Regions from separate parts of the Phormidesmis priestleyi ULC007 genome, predicted to be linked through region 1. Evidence: predicted binding sites of a transcription regulator. Region 1 holds the regulator's gene; each other region holds the start of a gene.
The links. Region 1 encodes NtcA, which controls nitrogen genes in cyanobacteria. Its sites were predicted from a motif close to TTTGTANNNNNNNNTACAAA; they were not measured.
Positions count from the first base shown of each region.

Region 2: a site for NtcA is predicted at 2,159-2,178, ahead of C7B65_RS12110 (DUF3155 domain-containing protein). Genes of this name have one in related genera too.
Region 3: a site for NtcA is predicted at 1,610-1,629, ahead of glnA (type I glutamate--ammonia ligase). Genes of this name have one in related genera too.

Region 1 covers NZ_PVWG01000009.1:92,516-96,531, forward strand. Annotated here, with positions in the region: gene C7B65_RS10490 (M23 family metallopeptidase) at 1-155, opposite strand, end outside; gene pgeF (peptidoglycan editing factor PgeF) at 472-1,248, shown strand; gene C7B65_RS10500 (hypothetical protein) at 1,259-1,696, opposite strand; gene ntcA (global nitrogen regulator NtcA) at 1,781-2,452, opposite strand; gene fabI (enoyl-ACP reductase FabI) at 2,767-3,567, shown strand; gene hisB (imidazoleglycerol-phosphate dehydratase HisB) at 3,666-4,016, shown strand, end outside.
Region 2 covers NZ_PVWG01000011.1:90,719-94,734, reverse strand. Annotated here, with positions in the region: gene C7B65_RS12120 (S-layer homology domain-containing protein) at 1-419, shown strand, start outside; gene C7B65_RS12115 (GAF domain-containing sensor histidine kinase) at 447-1,808, opposite strand; gene C7B65_RS12110 (DUF3155 domain-containing protein) at 2,179-2,526, shown strand; gene C7B65_RS12105 (cofactor assembly of complex C subunit B) at 2,794-3,321, opposite strand; gene C7B65_RS12100 (PadR family transcriptional regulator) at 3,399-3,782, opposite strand.
Region 3 covers NZ_PVWG01000003.1:107,252-111,267, reverse strand. Annotated here, with positions in the region: gene C7B65_RS04490 (histidine kinase) at 180-581, opposite strand; gene apcB (allophycocyanin subunit beta) at 840-1,349, opposite strand; gene glnA (type I glutamate--ammonia ligase) at 1,829-3,256, shown strand; gene C7B65_RS04475 (metal ABC transporter solute-binding protein, Zn/Mn family) at 3,536-4,016, opposite strand, start outside.

The DNA of each region.
Region 1 (4,016 bases):
GCCGAAATGATCACCGGGGGCACATTAGACGGAGCTTGAGCGATCGCTGCCCCACTGCCCAAAATGCCAACTCCGCTCAAGTAACTCAACCGCCTGATTAAAAAACGTTGCCCCCAAAAAGTTTTCTGGCGGGTCACGTTGGGTTGCTGAGTCATGATCAATCTCCTCACGAATTGCTTGCTGCGCTGGTGTAATGTGACACTTGTCGAGAATGCTCGTTGCCAGGTTCCAGTTTACCTGCCCTGCGAGAACGATCGCTTAGATCATAATATTTCAACCATTACCTTTGTCGAAACTTAACACGCAGTCTACTCCAGAGATATTCTTCAAGGTTCTTCTGAGCGCACCCGGACTTTCTCGCAAAGCGGCAAATACTACGTGGAGCGAAGCTAACGCGCTTCTAGAAGGCTAAAAACAACGATCGATTGCTAAAGTGAACGTGACCCTATCACCCCGCAGTCTCGATTAGTCATGCACACTTGGCACTGGCAAACTTGGAATCATCTACCCTATTTAACGTCTAGTCTGCTAGCGCCCTGGAAACACGGCTTTTTTACGCAACAGTTTGCACCGCGATCGCCCTTTGAGATCACGGAGGCGTTGTATCCATTTGCTCAGGCATATCGCGCTAAACAAGTGCATGGCAACGTCGTGTTGGCACCGTCAGAAATGCCAACTCCGTTAACGAATGAGAATCTACCCGATGCCGATGGAGTAATTTCGGAGCAAGCCAGTCAAGCGATGTGGGTTTGCAGCGCTGACTGTACCCCAGTGCTGATTGCGGATGTCAAGACAGGTCAAGTGGCTGCTGTCCATGCGGGATGGCGGGGAACGGCTCAAAAGATTGTGCCCGGCACGATCGCGCGTCTCTGCCAGCAAGGGAGCCAAATTCAAGATTTGCGGGTAGCGATGGGCCCAGCGATCGCAGGGGAAGTCTATCAGGTTTCTACTCATGTGGCAGTCGAGGTCGGAGCGACTGTCATCAACCTCGATTTAGAAAGTTCTTTAGACGCGAACGTAGAACGATTACTAGAAATGCCCAATTCTCCAGTGCTGTCTGACTCGACATCGGGGCGAGTGCGATTAGATGTGCGACGAGTTAATGCTCTGCAACTAGAGCGATTGGGACTTGGCGAAGAACAGATCGCGATCGCGCCTCACTGCACCTATCAAGACTCTCTGAATTTCTTTTCATACCGACGTGAAAAATTAAAGAAAGCTCAGTGGTCAGGCATCGTCAGCACCTAATCACCGCCTTCTAGTTTTTGCCATAATATTTTTCTAGCAGCGATCGCAGCATATCAACCATCGGAATGCCTTCTTCGACCGCTTTAGCTTTGATAGCTTTGTGCAACGGCTTAGAGATATCTAAAGTCAGCCGTTTCATTTTCACTGATTTCTCAGAAGACTGATCTTTAGTATCTTTAGCGGACTTTTTGGAGGTGATTTCGACTGCTTTTTCGTCAGGCACCCCTTCGATCGGTGCGACAGCTTTTGTTTTTGTGATCTTTTTAGCAACGTGAGCTGCTTTTTCGGCAACAGGTTTTACTGCTGCTGCAACAGTTTCTGCGACAGACACCGAGGCCTCAGGAGCAGGGCTTTCTTCAGCACTTTTTCCACCAGCCCACTCATTCAGATTGGTGGGTGCTGACGTTCCATTAGATTTTGAGACAGTTTTAGTTTTCTTATTAACCATGTTCTGTATTTACGATTTAGTGCTTTTACAGAATATCGTATTTACAGAAACAAGGATCAATTAGTTACAGGAATTACCTGATCACTAAGTGAACTGCTGACTCAAGGTGACTGGGTTATGCACCGTGATTTTTTTCTTGTGAATTGAGATCATTTTGTCTTGACGTAAATCGCCTAACAGCCGAGTCACTGTGACGCGAGTTGAGCCGATCGCTTCAGCAATGGCCTGGTGTGAGAGCTTCAGATCGATCGTGATCCCATCTTGACCAGGAACCCCAAAATCGCGGCAGAGAATCAGCAAGAAGCTAACTAGGCGAGAACCCATATCTCGATGGGCCAGAGTTTCGATCATCATCTCAGTTTGCAGAATTCGAGACGACAAACCCCGCAGCATCAGCATTGACAATTCGGGGTTGTCTTTGAGCGCTTTTTCGACTTGCTCGATCGGCACCGACAACAACTCAGCCGGGGTAAACGCAACCGCGTGATAGAAGCGATCGGAACGCTGCCCCGTAATCAGCGATAACACGCCAAAGACACTATTCTCGCGCAGTAGGGCAACGGTGATTTCTTCACCTGCTTCATAAACTCTAGAGAGCTTCACTGCCCCTTTTAATAAGAAATAAACCCGCTCTGCCGGGTCGCCTGGAAAGAAAATCGTCTTGCCGCGCTCAAACGTCTCTACGACTGGCGGGAAGGCTCCTCCACCAATCTGACGAAACATCGTTGCTAAGGGTCGCTCTTTGGTCACTACCATTTCCTTTGTCGTAACTCCTACTCCAATTTTCTCCCTGTCATCGACGGAGCCTTAATCTAAGACTTTTCTGTGAGAGATTGATGACTTTAGAACACTTAAACTCACTCTCGCGGTACTTTTTGTGCCTAATACTACCTTATTTCTTCTAGCAGCCGGAAGTTTTCTGAAAACCGGGTAGGGACTCTGTTATTACTTCAAGTTTTTCAATAACTCAATTAAGATTTGCCCACATCCTAGCGCTAAGTAAAGCGATTTGCACTTCAACCGTTACCCGTCGCACTGTAGTCTTGTAGATGCTATTGAAATGAATGTCTATGTTGAACCTGACTGGAAAAAACGCTCTGGTGACTGGAATTGCCAATAACAAGTCGATCGCGTGGGGCATTGCTCAACAACTCCACAAAGCGGGCGCAAATCTTGGCATCACCTACCTGCCCGATGAACGGGGAAGGATGGAGAAAAAGGTTGCCGAACTCGTAGAGCCATTGCAGCCCAGCTTATTTTTGCCGTTAAATGTTCAGGACGATGACCAGATTCAGGCGACGTTTGACACGGTGCGCGACCAATGGAATCAGCTAGATATTCTCATTCACTGTCTAGCCTTTGCCAGTAAAGACGATCTGTCTGGCGACTTTAGCAAAACGAGTCGCGCTGGGTTCACCACGGCTCTTGACATCAGTGCTTATTCGTTAATCAAGCTGGCTGGCGTTGCAAAACCTTTGATGACCAACGGCGGCAGCATTGTCACGATGACCTATTTTGGCGGTGTGAAAGTGATCCCCAATTACAATGTCATGGGGATTGCAAAAGCGGCATTAGAAATGAATGTGCGATATCTCGCCTCTGAGATGGGGGCACAAAATATTCGAGTTAACGCGATCTCAGCCGGCCCGATTCGGACGTTGGCTTCGTCGGCGGTGGGCGGAATTTTAGATATGATTCACCACGTTGAAGCGGTGGCTCCTCTGGGTCGGACGGTGACTCAAACAGAAGTCGGCAATACGGCAGCGTTTTTGTGTAGTGATTTGTCTAGCGGCATTACGGGACAAACGATCTACGTTGATGCTGGATACGAAATCATGGGGATGACGGGATCAAAAAGCGCGGCAGAGTAGGGACGCGATCGCCCCACCAGCAAATCCAGCAGTGTTGACTAAAATAAAATGCTGCTGGATTTTTTGGATTGCAGAGATAATGGAAAATAATCTTCAAAATGACTCCTATGCAGACCAGCGATCGTCTTCAAGTTGCGCCTTCCTACATTCCTGAAGGGAATCGGACTGCCTCGGTCAGCCGCAAAACAGGTGAAACCGATGTGCATATCAGCCTCAACTTAGATGGCACAGGTCAGTGCGTTGCCAAAACGGGAATTCCTTTTCTCGATCATATGCTGCACCAGATTTCATCACACGGGCTGATTGATTTAGAGGTGCAAGCAATAGGCGATATCGAGATTGATGATCACCACACCAACGAAGATGTCGGAATTACGCTGGGAATGGCGTTTGCCAAAGCACTGGGCGATCGCAAAGGCATCGTGCGGTTTGGTCATTTTGTTGCGCCG
Region 2 (4,016 bases), on a different contig from region 1:
ACATCGTCACCTCTACCGGAGCAGTGTTGATTCCGGCGGGAAGCCAGGTGGCGGGTCAACTGGTGGTGTCTCAAAATCAGGCACAGTTTGTTGCCACCCAATTGACCGTAGTCAATGGGCAACCGATCCCGATCGATGCCACCTCTAACCCAATTACCACAACCGAAACCATTCGTCGCGGTTCCAACACTGGCACGATTCTCAAAGGTGCCGCGTTGGGTTCTGCGGCGGCGGCGGGCATCTCTGCGGTGACGGGCGATCGCAACATCAAAGCTGGGGAAGTCTTGATTGGCACGGGTGCAGGTGCGTTGGCGGGTCTGATCTTTGGCGGCGATCGCGTGGATCTGATTTCTATCCAGCCCAATTCTGACCTCAATCTGCGGCTAAATGCCGATCTGGTCTTGCCCCAATCCCAATAAGTAGGCAGAAAGATGGGGGATTGAACTTTAAGCGTCTTGTGCTGTTTCATCCCTCACTTCTGCAACCGCTAGCTTCACCACAAATGTGGCTCCTGGCTCTTTTGGCGGCTGGTCAGAATCTTCTGAGATCCAGCCGTCATTTTGCATGGGGCTAAAGACTTCAATTTCGCCGTGCATTTGCTCGACTAAGCGACGCGCGATCGCTAACCCCAATCCCGTCCCCGGAATCTCAGTCATTGCCTGCATGCCTCGATAGTGCCGCTCGAACAAGTGGAGCAAATCTTGTGGTGGAATTCCTTGCCCTGTGTTGGTCACGCGCAGGATGACACGATCGTCTAGAGCATTGACTCGAATATGGACTTGTCCGCCGGGTGAAGTGTATTTGAGCGCGTTGTCAATCAAGTTGCTCAAGACCTCGCGCAATGCTCCACAGTTTGCCCACACAAGCGGCAAATTAGTTGGAATCAACGCTCGAATCGAAAGCTCTTCTTCTTGCGCGATCGCCTCGGCAGAACTCAACAGCGGCTGCAAGATATCAGTGACTGAACAGGCTTCTAAGGTCAGACTTGAACCCGTTAAAACCCCTGCCGGAAGTAAAGGAATCGGTCTACTTTTCGCTGATTGTGACTCCTGATCTATTTCCACTGAGATCAGGTCTACATCCTCTAAATCGATCGCCCGATCAAACTGCTGCAATAGGTCTTGGAGGCGATCGCTTTCTCGTACAATGCTCGTTGCGACTTCCCGGTTTGAGTCTTCTGGTCGCAATCGTCTCAATAAAAGTTTGCCAAACGTGCGAAGGGCCGTGAGCGGATTTTTGAACTGATGCAGCAAATTATCTAAAACATCATGCTGCTCGTTTTGCAAAAGTCTCTGCTCGTGGCGGGTTTGATCTAGCCACTGAGCGCGTTGATCCATCACGCACGCCAAGGCGATCGTGGCAGCAACTCGCTCAATCTGGCTGCGCTCCCAGGTAGTCCACGGACGATCGCTGCGTTCAGTCACTAACAAACCCAAAACCATCCCTTCATGAACGAGTGGCAACACAACCTGCCGTTGCTCGACCAGGCCACCCTTGAGACGTTGAGACACGGCAGAAGCATCGATTGGCTCGTCAGAATCAGTAGACAAGGGTTCATCGACGCGAACACCCGCAGAAATCTGTCGAGAATTTGCAGCAGCCACGTCACTTCCTGGAGGTAACACAAAGCGGCTCGATTTTTCTAATGCCACCGATTCAGGGTAGGTCGCTATTGGCACGATCTGAGCCTCTGCTCCCTCGACCAATTCTTCGGTTAAATAGACCGCGCTGAGTGAAGCTCCTAACACTTGAGTCAGTAGAGCGACCTGCGATCGACACAACTCTACAAATTCTGAACTAGTCGGCATCAACATGCCCTCAGATACCTCGGCTTAAATTAAGATTGACTTAAGCATTGAACCCTCGTAAGTTAGTAGTAGCGGCATCACTCCACGCTCATAGAACACTAGACATTAAACACTGAACTGCCGATTTTGCTGGCTTAAGGTCAAACCAATTTCCAGTTCAGAACTATTAGTCTGTGGTTCAACAGCGCCCCTACATGCAGTTACAGCCGATCAGTTTAAGGTTAACAAGTGCCAGGCTGCGACATTCAGCTCGTGTTCTTGACGACGAAAAGCCAGAAAATTGAAATTTTGTATCGTTGCGTTAAGGGAAGTTGATATCTAGAGCCAGAGCCGCTATACTTGCGACGGCTTTTGTAACGATCACTACAACTTGACAGTTAGGATTAAGGAGGTAAGGGGTTTGGCAAGGAGACGTAAGCGTAAAAGTCGGCGGCGGCAAGAGGGGCGCAGAATCTTAGAACATGTGCCTCAATACAGCATCGAGTGTGGCGAAGACAAACCGGTCACGGCAGCTCGAAAGTTCATCCATTCCGAAGGCATTCTTCCTCCTGCGCTATTGCTGGTTAAGAGAAACGAGCATACCACAGATCGGTATTTCTGGGCTGAGAAGGGTCTCTTCGGGGCGCAATATGTCGAAGAAAACCATTTTCTGTTCCCCAGTTTAAAGACCAATGACGACGAGCTAGAACCCATTGGGGCTTCTGCAAAGAGTCATTAGAGATTAGAACACTCCACACACCCCTCGTTTAGCCTGACTGTTGTTTTTATCAGTTAAGCGTTAGTGAAACGATAAAAGCGTTAAGCGAGGTCAGTGAACGTTTGATTCATCAAGCAGAGATGACGTAGCCTGGGACAATTGTAAAGTCTGACGACGATCGTTCAAATCTGTCTTGAGCTAGAAGTATTTCGTTTGCTTGGTTTGACACTATCTGATCAAAAAGTCCCCTCAAGTTGAGAACCTTGAGGGGACTTTTTTGGGAGGCTTTTAGGTAGCCGTCTTTAATCCTAGAAGGCGCTGTAGCTCTGCTAATTCGTCACGGTGCGCTTTGACAGTAATTAAGCTCTTGGTCGCTGCATCAGGCACCGACTCAATCTTGAGTGAGACTTGCTCCGATCGCCCCGCACCGCGCCAATAAAATACTCCTGCCAACGGAGACAGGAGCAATAAACTCAGCCAAAGTTTCGACTGATCTGGAAACAGGTAAGACAGCATTAAGACGAGACACAAAGCCCCCGTCGCTGCGAGCAGGATTAAGAAGCCTGCCAAAAATAGGCTAGGGCGAACCGTCCCCTCAAAGATGACCTCGTTCTTTGCAGCATCTAGCGACACAACGCGGTAGGCACGCTGGTCAAAATATTGCTGCAACTGGGTCAGCAAAGACGTTTCCGATTGGTCAGAAGCTAACCTGATCACCTGAGTTCGATCTTTGACCGACGCACGGATAAAAAAGACTAGTCCGATCGTCATCAAGATAGTCAGAAAAAAAGTAGACGGAATGACAGAGGTACTCATTAAATCAGCCAGGTTGTAAAAGCGTCCTGTCTACTTCAGTCTAGTCAACAATGGATAACTTTTAGAACCTGGATAACTTATCGCTCTGAGCCACTAGCTTGAGGCACTCGGTTATGGTGATCACGCTTAACAGCATAATCTTGCCAGAGCTTTGCCAGATCTTGCGCTTGAGGCATTGCCTCAGGCCGAATCTGATACATCCGACGAGGACGACCTCTGCCCTCTACTTTTTTCCAGTAGCCTGTTACCATCTCTTCGTCTTCAAGAAACTTAAGGGCGCTATAAAGCACCGTATCTGAAAGACGATAGAGAGGGTGTTCTGATTCCAATAACTGGATCAGCTCGGTTCCGTAAGAGTCGCCCCGCAAGAGAACTGCGAGAACGTAGCACACCGCCAACTCTTTGTTGAGATAAAAAGGTGGTGGGTCTTTAAAGAATTGATAGATATCCTCAAATTTCATCTGTCTCAATCCAGTCGTGTGACAAAACAACGTTGCTCTGATGGCTTGAAGAAGGGAACAGTCAGACTAGTAGAATGTTGCACCCTAACGCTAGCAGTTGCCCCTATATTTGCCGTCTTTCAAAAGGGTTAAATTACCCTGGGGGTGAAAAATTGGAGCGAAATCACAGAGCATGACTATTTAGCTATGTTTGTGAAGTATCTAAACGACCGGAGTCTTCAAGAAAACCGCTTC
Region 3 (4,016 bases), on a different contig from region 1:
ATCATCCAGCCAGAGCTTCTGTGAGCCCCATTGCCTCACTTAAATTATTCAATGTGCCAGTTGAAAGTGCGGAATGTCGGCCAGAACCGTGACATGCGAAAGTTTCCCTTCGTCTTTGTGCGCGTCCCAGCCCGGACAGGCACCTGATGCAACAGCGATTCTCCTTAATGGGTTAGTTTCTACTTGCTGACTGATGATTCGATCGCCCATTCGGTGCTGATCCACGGTTGGCAAGCTTGCAGCCCTAAAGTCGGATCTTTGTGATAATCGTCTCCGGTTTCCCAAACAATTACCGAGCGATCGGAGGCGATTAAATATAGATATTCGGCGGTGGGGTCATAGTTCACACCTACTTTGAGATTAGAGAAATCATCTTCACAAATCTCATAGCCAAATCGAACTACAATCTGTGCCAGCAAGCATTCTGGTGTGTCGCTGGCTTCTCCAGAGAGATCGCGCTCCTGCCAAAACTTATCGAGAAACCGCTCTAAAGTCGGTAGCACCTTATTGGGCGTGCCTCCTCGACTGGCATAAACGATCGCGGGGTTGCCCTCAACAATGATGTGACAAGGTGTAGCCATCTTAAAGGGATGAGGGATGAGTGAGCAAGGATGAACCCATCATTTCATATTTTTTGTGATTTCGACTCTTGTCTGCGATCGTGGTTTCTGAATCTGGGTTTTAGAAACCGATGCTGATCTGAAGGGTTAGAAAATAAGCCACGACATGACATAGGGGCAAAGCCTTCGGCGAACGCTTTCTTGGAATTTCCGAAAGCTGAACTACCGAGGGCTTTGCCCCTACGATCGCCGGATTAAAAACCGACCTGACAAACCTAATTAAAGGTCGTTTTCGCCCAATTCACGGGTCATGTAGTCAAAGGGCTGGTCAATAAACGAGGCTCCTTCAATGCCAGTTGCCGCAACCTGCTCTCTGACAATTTCTTTCATGATTTGAATGCCGCGCACGGTTGGGCCACTGGGAACCCCCAACGAGTTGTAGGTTTCTCGCAGACCTTCTAGCACTCGCTCATCTAGCACGTCGGTGTCTCCAGCGACCAGTGCATAGCTGGCATAGCGCAGATAATAGTCCATATCTCGCAGACACGCGGCATAGCGACGAGTGGTGTAAGCGTTGCCGCCGGGGCGAATCAGTTCGGGGAGTTCATCAAACAACCGTAAGCCTGCTTGCTTGACGATCGCCGCCGCATTGGAGTTGATTACTCCGGCCGCTTGCACACGCGCCATCCCGGTTGCAAAATAGGATTTTAAATCATCAACCGCATTGCGATCAAGATATCGCCCGGTGATGTCGTAGTTTCTAATCAGGCTTGTCACTGCATCGCGCATGAAATTCTTCTCCCAATTAATCCCGATAAACAGATCTGGTGTTTGTGGTTTTCTGATTAGAGCCTCGACCCACAGCAACTAGCCGAGCGCTCCATCAAATTCATCAAAATGATTTAGCGTAAGTCTACCACGCAGGGTTGAGCCGATTGAAATGCTGACAACGCTGATCCCCCTAGACGTTGTGAAACGTTACATTTTTACGTCCCAAGACGCAATCATAGTCGTTAACCTAAATTTAATTCTTGCTAACGACTAAGGATTTTGTAGTCTAAGATACAAAACTCCTGTATCGCTCTCCCTACGATGATTCACAGAACTCAGGGTCTAGCTCTAGAAAGATGCGCGATCGCCGCTTTTTCTTTAAAGACCTCATAAATCTTTCCGATTAAGGTGAAACATCTTAACTGAGCCGTATTCGTTCAACATCTTCTCAAACCCTTCTGAGAAGACTTTATTAGCCCCGATTCAAGGAGTAGTTCATGGCTGAGACTGCACAAGAAATTCTAAAGATGATTGAGGATCAGAATATTGAACTGATCGACCTCAAGTTTGTAGATCTTTATGGAATTTGGCAACACTGTACGTTCCACAAAAGTTTGATTGAGGAAGAATCTTTTCTCAACTCTGGGGGTGTAGCGTTTGACGGGTCTAGCATTCGCGGCTGGAAAGCCATCAACAGTTCTGATATGGCGATGGTGCCTGACCCCACCACTGCTTGGATCGATCCCTTCATGGAAGTGCCAACCCTGAGCATGGTTTGCACGATCGTCGATCCTCGCACCGGGCAAATGTATGAGCGTGACCCCCGATCGATCGCGCAGAAAGCCGTTGACTATTTGATCTCTACAGGAATCGGCGATAAAGTCTTCTGCGGCCCTGAACCCGAATTTTTTATCTTTGACGATGTTCGCTATGGGCAAGAGGGTCACACGGGCTACTATGCCGTTGATTCGAGCGAAGGTTCTTGGAATTCAGGCAGTTCTGAACCGGGCGGCAACCTTGGCTTTAAAATTGGCAAGAAACGGGGCTATTTTCCGGCGGCTCCCTCCGATACGCTGCAAGACATTCGGACAGAAATGCTGCTGACGATGGCGAAGTGTGGCGTGCCGATCGAGAAGCATCACCACGAAGTTGCTGCTGGTGGACAGTGTGAGCTAGGCATCCGCTTTTCTGACCTGGTACACGCGGCTGACTATGTGCAGACCTATAAGTATGTGGTCAAAAACGTTGCTCGTAAATATGGCAAGACGGCAACCTTCATGCCCAAGCCGATCCACGATGACAATGGCTCTGGAATGCACAGCCACATGTCAATCTGGAAAGATGGACAGCCGTTGTTTGCAGGCGACAAATATGCAGGCTTGAGCCAAATGGCGCTGCATTTCATCGGCGGCTTGATCCGCCACGCGCCTTCACTTCTAGCGTTCACTAACCCAACCGTAAACTCCTATAAGCGGTTGGTTCCTGGCTTTGAAGCTCCGGTCAACTTGGCATACTCGGCGGGGAATCGATCGGCATCAATTCGGATTCCGCTATCGGGCAGCAATCCTAAAGCCAAGCGATTAGAGTTCCGGTGCCCTGACGCATCGAGTAACCCTTACCTCACTTTTTCGGCGATGCTCTGTGCGGGGCTAGACGGCATCAAAAACCAGATTGATCCGGGCGAACCTTTGGATGTAGACATCTACGAAATGAGTAAAGAGGAATTGGCAAAAGTGCCCAAAGCACCCGCAAACCTCGGCGAAGCGCTGGCCAATCTGGAGAGAGATCACGAATTTCTCACGGCGGGCGGTGTCTTCCCAGAAGACTTCATCTATAACTGGATCGCGATGAAGATGGAGGGTGAAGTGAAGCCGATTAGCAAGTTGCCAACTCCCTACGAGTTTGAGTTGTATTACGACTGCTAGACCTAGATACTGTTGTCTCAGTGGAACAAATCCCTCAGTGAAGATTTTCATTGGGGGATTTGCTTTGGGAGGACACGATCGGTACTCTCTTTATTGAGCTATGCCCATTTCAAAAACAATTGCGATCGATCTAATACCAATTTCGGAAGCAATGGCGACTGATCGTTCGATCCGACGGGGCACGGCATGCCATGCCCCTACCGTATTCCGTGCTCTCGTGTGGATCTGTCGCGTTCACAAATCAAATTGGTATTACAGAATCAGGTTAGAAATATCGACTTATTTTGCTGTTAACGGGGTAAATTGTCCTCCCAATCCTTCAACGATCGTTTTTGTATTCGCAACGAGCATTTTCTGGTAAGTGTCCCCTTCGCTTCCGGCTTCTCCTAATCCATCTGCATAGAGTTCTCGATCGGAAACTTTCACGTTTGCTTCTTTGGCAACCGCTTCGATCAACTTAGGATTAAGGGTGAGTTCAGCAAAGATCGTTGGAACCTTATCATCTTCGATCGTTTTGACTAATTCCTTGACTCGATTTGCAGTCGGCTTTTCTTCAGTGCTGATGCCTTCTAATGCACCTTCAACCGGAAGCCCATAGGCTTTAGAGTAGTAGCCTAAAGCATCGTGCGTCGTCACCAACTTACGAGACGCTTCAGGAATGGTGGCAATTTGTGACTTAATCCAGCCATCAATTTGCGTCAGTTCTGTCGTCATCGCTTGAGCATTTTTGGCATAAAGGGCTGCATTCGCAGGCGCAACT